DNA from 2 places in the Paenibacillus sp. V4I7 genome. Region 1 is predicted to be linked to the other one. Evidence: riboswitches for the same ligand, from Rfam matches in the RefSeq annotation. Region 1 holds a riboswitch; the other holds the start of a gene.
What was found. A riboswitch is a leader RNA that binds a small molecule or an ion and turns the genes downstream of it on or off. The one in region 1 is predicted to bind cyclic di-GMP.
Positions count from the first base shown of each region.

Region 2: linked by a shared signal. The riboswitch ahead of QFZ80_RS17045 (C40 family peptidase) and the one ahead of QFZ80_RS30010 (GspE/PulE family protein) in region 1 are both predicted to bind cyclic di-GMP.

Region 1 is NZ_JAUSZD010000002.1:6,376,473-6,383,956, forward strand. It holds gene cpaB (Flp pilus assembly protein CpaB) at 8-691, opposite strand; gene QFZ80_RS29975 (pilus assembly protein TadG-related protein) at 706-1,641, opposite strand; gene QFZ80_RS29980 (TadE family protein) at 1,652-2,032, opposite strand; gene QFZ80_RS29985 (A24 family peptidase) at 2,029-2,550, opposite strand; gene QFZ80_RS29990 (Flp family type IVb pilin) at 2,649-2,831, opposite strand; gene QFZ80_RS29995 (Flp family type IVb pilin) at 2,853-3,050, opposite strand; gene QFZ80_RS30000 (Flp family type IVb pilin) at 3,084-3,266, opposite strand; gene QFZ80_RS30005 (DUF192 domain-containing protein) at 3,287-3,619, opposite strand; cyclic di-GMP riboswitch class I at 3,725-3,815, opposite strand; cyclic di-GMP riboswitch class I at 4,223-4,315, shown strand; gene QFZ80_RS30010 (GspE/PulE family protein) at 4,370-6,010, shown strand; partial or broken gene QFZ80_RS30015 (response regulator) at 6,040-6,387, shown strand; gene QFZ80_RS30020 (EAL domain-containing protein) at 7,183-7,484, opposite strand, start outside.
Region 2 is NZ_JAUSZD010000002.1:3,449,060-3,456,543, reverse strand. It holds gene QFZ80_RS17055 (thiamine pyrophosphate-dependent enzyme) at 1-763, shown strand, start outside; gene QFZ80_RS17050 (hypothetical protein) at 834-1,127, shown strand; cyclic di-GMP riboswitch class I at 1,247-1,334, shown strand; gene QFZ80_RS17045 (C40 family peptidase) at 1,500-2,453, shown strand; gene QFZ80_RS17040 (ribonuclease H-like YkuK family protein) at 2,560-3,153, shown strand; gene QFZ80_RS17035 (ADP-heptose synthase) at 3,301-3,807, shown strand; gene QFZ80_RS17030 (phosphotransferase) at 3,832-4,860, shown strand; gene mgrA (L-glyceraldehyde 3-phosphate reductase) at 5,428-6,417, shown strand; gene xerS (tyrosine recombinase XerS) at 6,421-7,484, opposite strand, start outside.

The DNA of each region.
Region 1 (7,484 bases):
TTAAATATTATTTCTTCTCAGCTGCAGGAACGACTCTTGAATATAAAGCTAAGCCAATTTTAAAACGATCAGCTGCGTTAACAAGTCTCGGTACATCTTCCGGCTTTACTTCTACGGTTACAGTGGCATATTCCGCATAGGGGTGTTCCTTGTCTGTTTCGACCATCCGTCTGCCGACTGCAAGGACATGTACATTACTGAGCAGTACCGTGGATGCCTCAAGCTGCTTATCCATTCCTTCCTTCGGAGGAATCGTAACTAGAACATCCACATAATCATCCGGCTCGATCAAATTCGAGACCGATTGCACAATATTAACGCCTACCGAAACAGCACGATATCCGTTCTGTACTTTCTTCGCTACGATAGCGGCTTCATCTTTACTTGCTTTAACACGATGACTGAGAAGAATTTCTCCTGTCTCAATGGAAGCGTCTGCGAATTTGCCTTCTGCTTCTTTTATTGACTTCATCGACTGAGGATGTAGACCCAGGGAGGGAACCATCTTCACTTCAAGCATACCGGATTGGATTTGTTGATTTCTCTGAATCTGCTGCTTAGCGACAACAACTTCGACCATGTTCTCGCTTACTGTCGTCGTTTGGTTGTACTGCTTCATATAGTTAAAGAAAAGAAAGGTTGTTACTAGTCCCATTATGAGTGCCGCAATAAAAATGATTTTTGATCTCATGGTTGTCATGCCACCTACTCAGTTAGTTTAATAACATATGCACCGCGGTCTACTGCCCCTGGTTTAACAAATCCTATGCCGGGTCTTTGGATAAATACGCCTATGACTTCTTTCGTGTTATAATCCATGGGTTCGCTTAGATAGAAGTAGGCGAATCCGGTAATTTCAATCTTTTTGATTTGTCCACCCGTATAGTTATGTGGCTTATACACCGGGACAAGCAGAATACGCGGGTCATCGAGGTGACTCATATCACCAGGTGTGTAAGGGCTCCTATTTATTCTTGCCTGTACAGCATCACGTGTCCCTCCGGCTTTATTCCCTGTTTCCGTATCGATCACATCACCGACTGAGACCATTCCTTTATAACCATTAGTCAGATTTATCTCGTAGGTATCGGAGCCGCCTTTAGTTCCCAGTGTAATGATACCGAAGTTACCGGTCGTGGCCTCCGCTTCGTCAACTTTAAGGCGATAGGTTTGACCATAATGCAGCTGTACGGATTCATCGATGCCAATCGGCGCCGCTCCAGTAGCAGCCCCCATGGCCTCAATCTTCGCCGTTGCTTTCACGCTGATTGACACCTTATCAAATCCAATCACTTTGGCCAGAGGCACATCCACAACTTTCTTCAGAACGGCGGTTGTCCTGTCTTTCATGGTGACAGATAAATCGATTAAACTTGCCGTTTCTCCATGGATGCTTAGAATTTGATTCGCAACATCGCGAACATTATTCTCCGTCGTGGTCAGTTCTTGTGCACCTGACAGAACGGCCGTATTCGCCATCTTCTGGAGGTGCATTTTGACGACATATACCTTACCTCCTTCTATTACGACCGCCGTCATACCCAATAATGCAGTCAATACGAATGCCGCCAGTACGGCGACATTTCCATCCTGTCGCACCATGAGGCGCTTTAGCTTTTCAATAATCAAACTAAGTTTCATGACTAGCCCCCTATTCCACTCTTATCGTTGAAGCGGCTTTAACGGTCGGAGCCGGAAGCAGCTTAGAAATAATGGGTGTCATATACGTGTATGGGTATTCCAAGGTAACGGTAACATAGTCGCCGGAATGGCGATTGGGCTCTTTTGGCGAGATGTCAACTCTAAGTAAGTTTGAATCGCCAAGATGCACATACTTTTTAGCGAACGTTTCGATTTCTAAATCTGTCCTATCAAATCCGCCTAACCTCACCGTTTCTTGTGCAACGTTGTTCATGTTCATATAGGCATACATCAATCGGCCGAAATCGAAGATACCGCATACCAGCAATAAAAAAATAGGAAGAATAACGGCAAACTCCGTCAGCGACTGCCCTCCCTCATCTTTGATCATAAAATCCCCCACCCTCTAAGCCAAAGACTTAATACCGCACCTCCTGCAATCGCAACACCATACGGAAATGCTGCCGTAAAGGCGTCATCTTTCATAGCAGAAGATATTTTCATCCCATATCTTAGCAGCACTACCGAGAAAATAACTTGCTTGAGTCTCTCGATAACACCCTTACGTAATAGGAGGAGTGCAAGTGCGATCACACCGCCGATTAATGCCATGTAGACGGAAGCAAGCAGCACGAATGTTACGCCTTTGAATGCGCCGACAAGCCCGAGCAGCTTCACGTCGCCGGCACCCATTCCTCCTAACAGATATGGAATCAAAAGGATACCGAACCCCACAACAAAGCCTAGTACACCATCCACAAAACCAGGAAAGCCGTCAGATGCGCTTAGCAGCATGAAACCGATTACAGTGCCTGGTAAAGTGACTGCATTGTAAATCTTGCGTGACTTCAGATCGGTGAATACGCAGATGGCGAGAATGATAATGAGCAAACTGTCAACTACAACCATACCTGCCTCCCAAGAATGTTTTTATAAAAAGGGTCTACGTTCCGTAAAACGTAAGACCCTCTTCATTGGAGCGTTAATATAAAAGACAACCGCTGTTATTATGGAGTACCATTAGTCGCATTTGCTACATCTTGGTTGACTCTGTTGAAGAGTGTGAGAATATTACCCTTCAGTGCAAACAAAACACCAACTACACCAACCGCGATAACCCCAAGAACCAGACCATACTCTGTCATCCCTTGACCCTGTTCTTCAACCAAAAGATTTTTGATTTTGCTCACCTTAATCATTTCACTCCTTTTTTAATCGAGAAGTCCTACTGTTCTGGCTGATTGCTCGATGACGCGAACACTTTTATCGTAGAGGCTGTAAACCTCCAACTTTATACCAAATAAGATACTAACTACACCCACCGCAATAACGCCAAGTACCAAGCCGTACTCTGTCATACCTTGGCCTTGCTCATTTGTATACAAGTCTACTAATTTAGCTGTCATCATATAGTTCCCTTCCATACAAGAAGGCTGATTTTATTAAGTGCGAGTAGCTGCATTCGAGACATCATTGTTCACTCTGTTGAAGAGTGTAAGAATATTCCCTTTTAATGCAAACAGAATGCCAACTACACCCACCGCAATTACACCCAGAACCAATCCGTACTCTGTCATCCCTTGTCCTTGCTCTTCTGTTAAAAGACCTTTGATTTTGTTTTTCATTTTAATTTCCTCCTCGGTTTTTAAATAAATTGGACCGTTTGACCGACGGTCGTTCGGGTAAGGCCGATACTGCCTGCGGGAAGTTCCACCACTGAAGTCGTTCCTTTGAATACAGCGCCAACGCGTCCCGGCTTCAACTGCTCTTCTACGCCTACGACACGATGCTGTTTATCCAGATAAACCACATCAATCGCGTATTGCATGAAAAAGGTATGTACCGATCTACACGGTTCGATGTGAAGGCATAACCCGCTGGAAAGTCGCTTTGTAAAGAGCAACCCACGTAGTCTGCGACCAAAGGTTTTGGCCTCCATCACCTGCTGGGCTATCGTTTCGCCCGTATTCGTATTCACCAGCCTCAAACAGTCTTGACCCCCTTATGCCAAATAAAAACCCCACCTTTCCCGAAAGGTGGGGTTGCTGCTGTATATGCACAGCAAAACAAACGCCCTTCCTCTTTCGGCAGCTGGCTGGCTTGACACGTTTTGTCGTGCGTTAGCCCCTATAGCTTTGCGTCGCCGGTTTTCACCGGTTTTGCCTTTGTCGAGATTCCAGATGCGATGTTCCGCTTGGAATTCGTTGTGATGCTTTCATCATAGAATTCGACTTGATTTTTAGGTATCCACCAAAAAGCCCAATTTTCTAACAATTTAGATAACTCATTTTCATGCCAAAAGACACCTTCTCTTATAGTTCTCCTACTATTTATTGTGGGTATAAAGTGATAACGCTATTCCATCATTTAGGAGAAAACCCCTTGTTTTATGTCATTCCCATAAATTCATAGGCTTTGAAAGGCAGGATTTTTTTTAGGCTGGACCTACATCCGAACCAAAAAAAAATGCTGAAAATTAGGAAAATAGTACGACTAGTGCAAGGAAGGAATTTAAATAAACTTACAGAATGTTATTATTCATGTCGAATTATATGGTTAGACGAATCCTGTAATCCAAGTGAATGATAAAAGGCAAACCCGCGCGAAAGCCGGGGACGCAAAGCCACGGTTCTAACCCATCGAGATACGATGGCATGAAAGCCGGGCCGCTCTAGCAGCTTGGTTTTTTATTTTTCATTAAATAGATACGTTCAGTAAGGAGGAGCACATGCGCATTGGCGAACTTCTAGTCATGAATGGCGTTATTACGGAGGAGCAGCTCGATCAGGCGCTTAAGGAACAGACGCGTCACCCAAAAAAGCTCGGGGGGATACTGACCGAATTTGGGTTTATCACCGAGCGTCAGCTCGTCGAGGCGCTGGAGTTCCAACTAGGCGTACCTGTCGTAAATCTCAACGAAACGATATTTGATCTTCCTACAGTCCAGCTCATAGATGAATCGATTGCCAGGAAGTATCATCTCGTTCCAATCAGCTGCGCCGGAGGTAAACTCAAGGTGGCCATGATCGACCCTTTAAATAAAGAGGCGATTAAAGCTATTCAAATGGCGACGGGTATGAGTGTTCAACCGTTTATAGCCATGCGAATCGAAATGGAAGAAGCCATCAACCGATATTATGGTGTCGATACAACCGTAGAAACGTTGAATGAAATCATTCAAGCCGGCGTATATCAACAAGCAAGTGGCATTCATATCGAACCGCATGAAGACGGGCTTATAGTCAAATACCGAATTGACAGTTCGCTCAAAAATAAGAAAACGCTTTCTAAACACATGCATGAAACGTTGTTCAAACGCATCAAACTTCTAGCCAATCTAAATGCCTCTGAAGAGCGGCTGCCACAAAACGGCCGTTTTCAGATTAAGGTTGACCACAAGCAGTTGGATATACGCGTATCCACCCTGCCAAGTGTTAACGGCGAAAGCCTATTTCTTCGCTTGACAGATAATTCTGAACCTCAACTAGCCATTTCCGAGCTTGAGTTCAGTGAAACCAATTTGCAAAAATTCGAAAAAGCGCTTGGACTGCCAAGCGGCATGATCTTGATTTGCGGGCCGGAAGGCAGCAGGAAAACTTCCATGTTATATTCGATCCTCACTCGACTGACAAACGAAAACCATAGAATCATAACCATCGAAGATCCAATAGAGCTCAGAATGCCGGGAATTACACAGGTGGAGGTGAACGAACAGCTCGGCCTGACTTTTGCTCATGTGCTTCGGTCGGTATTGCGTCAGGATCCGAACGTCGTCATGGTCAGTGATATCCATGATGCGGAAACGATTGAAATGGCAATAAGGACGACCCTCACCGGCCGTATTGTGCTCGGTGCCATATATGGCAGCAGTGCAGTCAAGACTATAAGCCGGCTGATGGACATGAATAAAGACTCGCACCTGCTCAGCGCTTCGCTTTCCTGCATTGTGGCTCAGCGTTGGGTAAGGCGAATATGCCGTCAATGCGCTCAATCCTTGCCCGCTACCGAAGATGAAATCAAGCTATTTGAAGCTCATGCAGTTCTGCATTCGGATGATCAGAAGAACGGAAAAGGAATTATCGGCAATTTCCGAACCTTGGTATCCACCCAGATCAGCGGCAAATTAACCGTGACTCGAGGGACTGGCTGCAGAGTATGCAACGATACCGGTTATCGAGGTGTGGTTGCCCTACAGGAGGTGCTGCTTATTGACGGAAAGCTGCGCGAGCTCATTACTGGGCAACGTCCGATCCAGGAAATCGAAAACCATTTAGTGCAAATCGGCTACAAAACGATATTGTACGATGGGCTACTCAAAGTTCGTGAAGGCATCACTACCGTCGAAGAAGTGTTAAAAACGATCGATTGACAGCAATCCAATTCTAAGGGGGAACTAGGATGTCTTACCGATTTCTTATTGTTGATGATACCCAATTCATGCGCAAAATGGCTGCCGATTGCTTAAAGCAGAATGGTTATGAAGTGGTTGGAGAAGCGACTAACGGTAGAGAAGCTATTAAGCTGTATGAAGAACTGATTCCGGATATCGTCCTGATGGATCTAACGATGCCTGAAATGAATGGCATCGATGCCATTAAGGAAATTCTTAAGCTCGATCGCGACGCCGTCGTGTTGATCTGCTCGGCCAGCAATCAGCAGGATTTGATTTTCGATGCGCTTGAAGCCGGGGCTAAAGGTTACTTAATGAAACCTTTCAACCCCGTCCGTTTAATTGAAATGATCCAAACTCATGCAGAACCCCATCTCGGCGTTGCACCTTCGGCTAGCAAGGAAGACCTTACGGCACATTCAGAGGATCAAACTCCTATCGAATTCGAGGATAAGCCAAGTGTGATCGAACACGAACATCCCGTAGAAAAATGTGAAGACAATCAGGCTGAAGCTGTCGTGGCGGGCATTGAGCCTGCCGCGTTGCTCGAACTGCTCGAGGATTCGCATCCAGCGACGATAGAACAGGAAGCTGCTGCAGAACTAATAGCAGCGTCAATCGAGATTCCAGACCTTACCGAGAATGAGAACACAAATCATAGGATAAGGGGAAATGAGAAAATGAAAAGCTTTGTTAGCAGCTATAATTGCAGTTGGCAGGAAGACATTCAGGGGAATACAGCGAATTTCAACGTCGTTTGTACGGAAAGTGAGAACAAAATTATCATTGAGATGTCCAACCAAAATAACGAAAAACAGGTCATCCCCTTTACACTCGACGGTTTCCACCAGTTGACTGACTGGTTGGAAGGACATATGGGAAACCGAATGATATCGAAGTTATAGATATACCATAAAATCCTTATACAAAACAAAGACAAATCTAGTGAGAAAACCTCTATCGAGGCCTTTCGAAGATGAGCGACCGCGTTTAAATGTAGGTTTTATCGCCAATAAGAAAGTCAGGTTTTCTTTTAGAAAAAACTTATACTTTCTTATGTGGTCAAATAGGTTCATGATCAAACAAGCCCAGGCCGTTTTTGGCACTGGGCTTGTTTGACCTCTCAACCTTTTCAAGTAAATATTCCTTCGTTAATCCTTTGGTAGAAGCCATACCCGCTCAATAAACTCCCCTGCTGATATCGGTCTGCTAATCAAATATCCTTGAACGCCATCACAACCTTGCTCACGCAAGTAAGAAAGCTGTTCACTCGATTCGACTCCTTCGGCGATTACTTTCATGTTTAAGCTATGCGCCAATTTGATAATTCCGCTTATGATCAATTCGTCTTTTGGAGACATATTTAAGTTATCAATAAAAGACTTGTCCATTTTCAAATAATCAAATGAAAAATGCTTCAAATAGCTAAGCGATGAGTAACCCACTCCAAAAT
Region 2 (7,484 bases), 2.9 Mb from region 1:
TATTCATAATCTGTTCCAGAACGGCGCAGCGACCCTCTCAGGAGTTGTGGAGATGTTCTGGGAGCGCAAGCGACGTGGCGAGCTCGACCATTTGGGTTTGAAGGACGATTTCACCTTCGTGATGATCACTGGTGACGGCGGAATGGATATCGGCATGGGACCAGCAATCGGAGCGGCTTTGCGCAATCATAAAATGATTATTCTCGAGTACGATAACGAGGGATACATGAATACGGGTGCGCAGTTGTCTTATTCGACGCCAATGGGTCATCGTACATCGACTTCGAACGTTGGGAAGCACCAAGGTGGTAAAGTGTTCCATCACAAGGATACCGCCCAAATTATGGCCGCTACCCATATTCCGTATGTATTTACGGGGTCGGAAGCGTATCCGCAGGATCTTGTGAAGAAAGCCGCGAAAGCACAATGGTACGCTCAAAATGAGGGATTGGTATATGGAAAAATTCTCATTGCCTGTCCGCTGAACTGGCTGTCGGATGACCAGGAAGGCTCCAATATCGTTGGAGCTGCGGTAGACTCCTGCTTCTTCCCGCTCTATGAAGTGGAACACGGGGTTACATCCATCACATATAACCCGGAGGATAAGAGCAAGAAGATACCACTATCGGATTGGCTCAAGACGATGGGGAAAACGAAGCATATGACGAAGCCTGAATATGAGGGTTCCCTGAAATCATTCGAAACGGAAGTCGAGCGTCGTTGGAATATGTTAAAAGCCAAGCATGAGAATGCTTATTTATAAGTCGTCATCATAAAAAATGAAGGCACATTCACCTCCGTGGTGAACGTGCCTTTTTATCGGAGGAATGAAAATGCCCTATGTGTTGCAGCACAAAATATCGCAGCAGATTTTCACATGCACACTTGTCAATCACTACGGTTTAGCCTATTATGGCGTTAAATTTTGGCCGGATTTAGAAGAGGCTGAGCAGCAGTTTCCTGCTTTTCTGCACAACATAGGGGAAATGGAGCCGGATGCTTGGCAGGTGACTGAGCTCGAGGAAGGGGAAATGAAGCTCTGCAATGTGAAGTTGAAAAATGATCCTAATTTACAAGTGTTTTGGACACATACACGAAAACTGGAAGTCCGTAAACTGGAAAAATAAACCTTAGCGTCAATAGGTACGCAGACACTATGATATCGACAAAGAATCGCAACCTTTCGCCTATATTCGTGAAGAACCCCCTCAAACTATAATAAGATGCGAAAGAAAAAATTAACATCACAACGAAATGGCAAACCGAGCGAAAGCTAGGGACGCAAAGCTTTAGGGGCTCTCGTGCCAAAGGTACAGTGCTAGCCAGCTGCCGAATGCGATAGGACCCATCTACAAGAAGAGGATGACCCAGCTGAGGCAAACGGGTCATCCTTTTTACGATGTAGAGGAGGTGTCAGGTTCAAATAATCCATTTCGCCAGTTCGGTTTTACGTGACTCAAACGCAGCAAGAGCGATATCAACCTATGGAGGTAGAGACGATGAGAAAATGGACGATGGTTATCGGAATGCTTGTTTTAGCGCTTACTTTTGTAGTCCCTGCAGCCATTCAGGCAGAAGAGGGGGTAACAACAAAGGCTCAAATTGTTTCGGGGGTAAGCTTCAGAGATCAAGCTAGTACTTCAAGCAATGTTATACGTTTATTGAAAACAAACGAAATTGTTACCGTCACAGACTATGTAACGACGAATTGGTATAAAATCAAGGATGCGCAGGGCGTAAGCGGCTATGTTTCGACGAATAGCAGATACATAAAAATAACTAGTAATGCGGAAATCATCTATGGCGTAAACTTTCGTACACTTCCAGCAACCGAGCCCGGCTCCAAGATTATTCGAATGCTTAGTAAAGGGGAAGACTTCCTCGTTATAGCAAAAGTCAACGACAGTTGGTATCAAATTCAAGACGCCAATGGAACTAACGGGTATGTAAGCACAAATAGTAAATACATAAGCACGGATTTCTCTGTCATCAAACCCAATCTACCTCTCGCTGAAGAAATTGAAGCTGTTATTGCAGCTGGCCAAGTTTACTTAGGCACACCTTATGAGTTTGGTTCGGTACGCAATGACACCACGACCTTTGATTGCTCGGATTTCATTCAAACGATGTTCTGGGATGCTCTAAGATTCTCCGTACCAAGCGATTCACAGGCACAAGGCAACTATGTTAAATCGTTAGGTCCTGTAATTCAGGAGTGGACAAATTTGAAACGTGGAGATCTGATGTTCTTCAGCAGCTACAAAGGGAGTAGAGAATCAGATTATGATAACGTGAACGTTCTTACAGAGCCGATCACGCATGTTGGACTTTATTTAGGAAATGGGAATATGCTGCATACGTATTCTGTCGAATCCGGCGGAGTTCGCACAGATACGATCGCTGGGAAGCAATGGGAAAATCGATTTTTGTTCGGCGGCAGTGTTTTACGATAAGTGATGGTTCGATCATAGGAGTTTTGCCATATACTATAGATAGGGGCGGATGCAGCTTCAGCATCCGCTTCTTCCTCATTCTAAGAAGAAAGGAAGAACCTTATCTTTGAAACCTTTGACGACGACCCATCCACTGGAATTTCGGAACACAACGGAAAGAGGACTTAACCTAGATACCGTACACGAGCGTATTCTACAATTCATGCGTCACGACCCCGTAGCAACCTACAAATTTATTATTGGTACGGATTGTCAGGTACACACAGGTCATACGAAATTCATTACCGGTGTAGTTATCCAGCGGTTAGGAAAAGGAGCGTGGGCGTGTTATCGTCAAGTCATCGTTCATCGGGCCCTACATTCGATTAAGGAAAAACTTTCGATGGAAACTGCTTTGAGTGAAGAGATTGCCATGTATTTTGATGAGTCTAAGCGACAGGATATGGAAAACATTATTCTTCCACATCTGTATCAAGGTGCTTCCTTCGACATGTTTATTCATATTGATGCTGGTGACGATGAGAATAAAAACAGGACTGCAAAATTCGTCCAAGAAATGGTGCGGAGAGTGGAATCTGTTGGTATGGTTCCTGTTATTAAACCAGATTGTTATGTAGCTTCGGCCTATGCCAATCGGTTTTCGAAGAAGCCGTATCAGCCAATTTATGAGAATCACGAGGTCATCGATGGCATCCTATAAGAGAAATCGAAACCGTTAGTTCGAAGTGGTCACCACGATCATAGGAACTGACGGTTTTGTTTAGTTTAGAAGGTTGTGAAAAGAGGATTCCTCAGCTTCTTAGCGAAATAATGCTTTTACAAGGTTAGAGAGAAAGGGGAGAACAAGATGAGCAAAACATTTATAATCGAAGCCGTTATGCTAGCGGTGCATGGTCAGTTAATGCTGCCTGGGCAGCCTGTTACTTATGTGATACCTTATACCAGCATTCAGGAATTATACGAGCTTCAGACAGGCTCTGAGCCGATCATGTTAGAGGAAGAAGACGATGGTTTCGTGAAGCAAATGATTGGTGAGCTGATTGCTTTCTTCGAGGAATCTTTTAATAAGAAAAAAATTGAAAAAGCGTTAACTGTTCCATGGCGGAAAAGCCCACCTTTGCCAATTAATGAGCATGTCACCTTGATGGTTGTTTTTGCAATTGACAATGAGGAGTATGGGGACAATTTTGACCCGATTGAAACCGAATTAATTCTAACGGCGATCAAAGAACAGGCTGCTTTGTTAACTGACCAGTTAGATTTCATTGAACGTATGGTTCAAGCAGGAATTCCAGTCGAAGCATATGACGTAGAGGATTTTGAATTTGCGGTAGAAGGTGACAATCAGGTTTAGGAAGAGGAGTTGAGGAAGGCAATTATGCGTGTCAAAGATCAAGAGGAGCAATTAACCTCACTACCAACTTACTGGTTTCCAGCTCAAACATGGTCCATGCGTGTTGGCGCGGGAGGTATGAATAATACAACTCGGTTCGTAGACGTGGAAGGTACTTCCTATGTTCTTCGATTGTACGAAACTCATCGTGACATGGACAAAATTATGTTCGAACATAGTGTTCTTTTGGCACTAGACAAAGAAAAAGATAAACTTCCCTTTCGTGTACCTGTGCCAGTGGAGCTCCCAACTGGGGGGACTGTTGTTCGCTTAGATGCAAGCGAAGGCAAATTGGCTGCCTTATTTACGTATACAGATGGCTGTAATCCTACTTGGGGGAGTATGCATCAACTGCTGCAGTTCGGAGAAGCTGTTGGAAAGCTGTCTTCTGCTCTGGCTGCGATTACCATGGAACTTAAACCTGTCTACCCACCTTATTATGAAATTGAACATATCCATCCCCGCTGCACACCAGATGCGATTCAAGAGTTCTGTCTTCATCCATCAGAACCATTCAGGATGCAGCGCGATGAGCTCTCCTATATATTTGGACGATTTGCTGCTTTTTATAAGGCTATTCCTGACCTTAGAAAGCTTCCTCATCAACTCGTTCATGGTGATATCAATGGGTCTAATATGCTGGTTAATGACGAGGGTCAAATTACGGCCGTACTTGATTTTGAGTTCGTAACTCAAGATGTTCGAGTGATGGAGCTAGCGGTCTGTTTATCAGATCTTATCGATCCCACCCTACCGTCAGAAGAATTGCGACGCAATTGTACTGCCTTCTATAAGGGGTATGGCCAATCGATTCATTTGGGAGAGGAAGAAATTGTGTTGCTGCCTCTTCTGATCGAGCTTCGTAGGTTGGATGTATTTATTCATTTTCTAGGAAGATATTTAGATGGTGTGGATGCTCAAGGCGTGCTCGTTGATATTATTCATAACACGTTTGACAAAACGGAGTGGCTGGAATTGAATGGCTCGGAGCTTGTGCTTACTTTGCTCAAATAGCATAAAGATAGGGGTAATCGTACAATCGATACTTCTCTGGTTGGAATACCATATAACACCAATTGAAAAGGTGGTGTTTAGGTATGCCTAAAGGTGTTTATCTGGGCAACAATGTTCTCGCTCCTAACTGTGGTCGTTTCTGTCGTAATGTGTGCAATCGATTATTTGTAGTTGGGCGAAATCAATGTATTGCGGATTGTCTGCGGTGTGGTGGATTACGCGGAAGCGCAAAGTCCACTGTGAAATCAAAAGGAAAAATGGCTCACAAATCAAAACGTAAATGTAACTGCGGTTGTGGCAAATGTAAATAATTTCGAAAAAACTGTCGAAGGAATTCGGCAGTTTTATTTCTGATTGTAGGCAAAATAAAAGCATAACTAACCTAGAGGTAAGTAAGACACGTTTTTTTTAGTTCTTTTTTTGTTGCCTCGGTTAACCTATACTAATACTTAAGAAGCCAGTTTAATGGTGAAACTTTGGTAGATGCTTACGAGATAAGTTATCTACGAAAACATAAGTGGATGCTTACGAAGTAAGTTTTCTACGAAAACTCTGAGGAGGACAAAAATGGTCTATCAAGCAAGCTCAACGCGTTATGCAGAAATGAAATATAATCGTTCAGGTAAATCGGGACTTAAGCTCCCGGCCATATCATTAGGTTTGTGGCACAATTTCGGTGGATTAGATCTCCATGAGAATGGAAGAGCTATGCTGCTTCGCTCTTTTGACTTAGGGATTACCCATTTTGATTTGGCTAATAACTACGGGCCGCCGCCAGGGTCAGCTGAGGAAATGTTTGGTAAGGTGTTAAAAAGCGACTTGGCCGCGTATCGTGATGAGCTGATCATCTCAACCAAAGCGGGTTACCACATGTGGGAAGGTCCTTATGGAGAGTGGGGTTCCAAGAAATATCTAGTATCCAGCTTGGATCAAAGTTTGAAAAGAATGGGATTGGAATATGTAGATATTTTCTATTCACACAGACCGGATCCGAATACGCCATTCGAAGAGACAATGGCTGCCCTGGATTTAATAGTTCGTCAAGGTAAAGCGTTGTACATAGGGCTATCCAATTATACGGCAGAGCAAACGAAAGAAGCAGTAACCATTCTGAAAGGTCTGGGAACACCGCTGCTGATTCATCAACCATCCTACAGCATGCTGAATCGTTGGATTGAGAATGGCCTGCAGGACGTGCTGGATGAGTTTGGTGTAGGCAGCATCGCGTTTTGTCCGCTTGCACAAGGCCTGCTGACGAACAAATACGTGAGTGGGGTGCCAAATGATTCTCGCGCGGGCGGGAAGAGTCAATTCCTGAACACGAAAGATATTACGGAAGAGAAACTTGCACAAATTAATCAACTGAATGAGATAGCGAGCAGTCGTGGCCAAAGCCTGGCGCAAATGTCGCTTGCTTGGGTTCTCCGCGGCGAGCGAGTAACGTCAGCGCTGATTGGTGCAAGTCGTGTGTCTCAAATTGAAGAGAACGTAGCTGCACTCAAAAACCTAGCATTCTCTCCAGAAGAATTGGCTAAAATTGAAGAAATCCTGAAGTAATCTTCAGGATTCCAGCCGTTTATCAATCGCTTCGGACATTGTTTTATCCGTGAGATGCGCATAGATTTGTGTTGTTTCAGGGGAAGCATGGCCGAGCTGCTCTTGTGTTTTGTACAAGTCATTCTGTAAGTAATAATCTGTGGCGAACGAGTGCCGCAGCTTATGAACAGATAGGTAGGGCTTGCCGAAGCGCTTGGCATACTTGATAACGAGTTCTTGGATAGCCCGTTTCGTCATACGTTCGCCCTCTTTTTTGCCATTTGCGATGGCAAGGAAGAGGGCTTTTTCCTTTTTGAGCGGCTTATAGCGAGTTGAGCGGATGTTGATATAGTCCGTTAGAGCTTGAATAGCTTCATTACGGAAGTAAACGGGAGTTTTGAACGTGTCATCATTCTTACCTTTACGATATACATAGGTAAGCTTCTTCTTAAGGTCAATATCATCGACGTTCAGATTGAATACTTCCGATACACGAAGCCCCGAATTAAGTATGAGAGTAATGATGCAAGTATCTCTTATTCTATTCAACTCGTAGGAGTAGAGAGCTTGCTTATTGGTAGCTACATCGTGCTCATAACCATGCTGTACATACGCAATAAATTCTACAATTTCCTCTTCTTGGAGCAGCTTGCCCTCGAGCTTTGCGGCACTGTCCTTGGGCCTATGCGATCGTTTGATCTCTACTTTGGCCATCACATTCCGCTTCAGAAGCGGGTAGAAATTATCGTCCTCTGCAATTTGGCTTAAATAATGGAATAAGGAACGTAAAGCGGAAAGCTTACGGTTAATCGTGGTTTTCACATTAGCCTGAACTTTACGAGTAGCTAGGAACATGCGAAAGTTATCAACGCTATCCATATGTAATTTCTCCAAATCCTCCAGAGGAACTTGGTTCATAGAGGGAGCAGAACTTAATCCTTCGGCCAGCAGCCAGGATAGAAAGATTTCGTAATCACGCACATACTCAAGTAATGAGGATGGAGAGAGGTCTGGCAGCTTATAATTGATAAATTTCTCAATATACCAAGGCATAGTAGGGATTCTTTTTTCTAATTCAAGGCGATCTT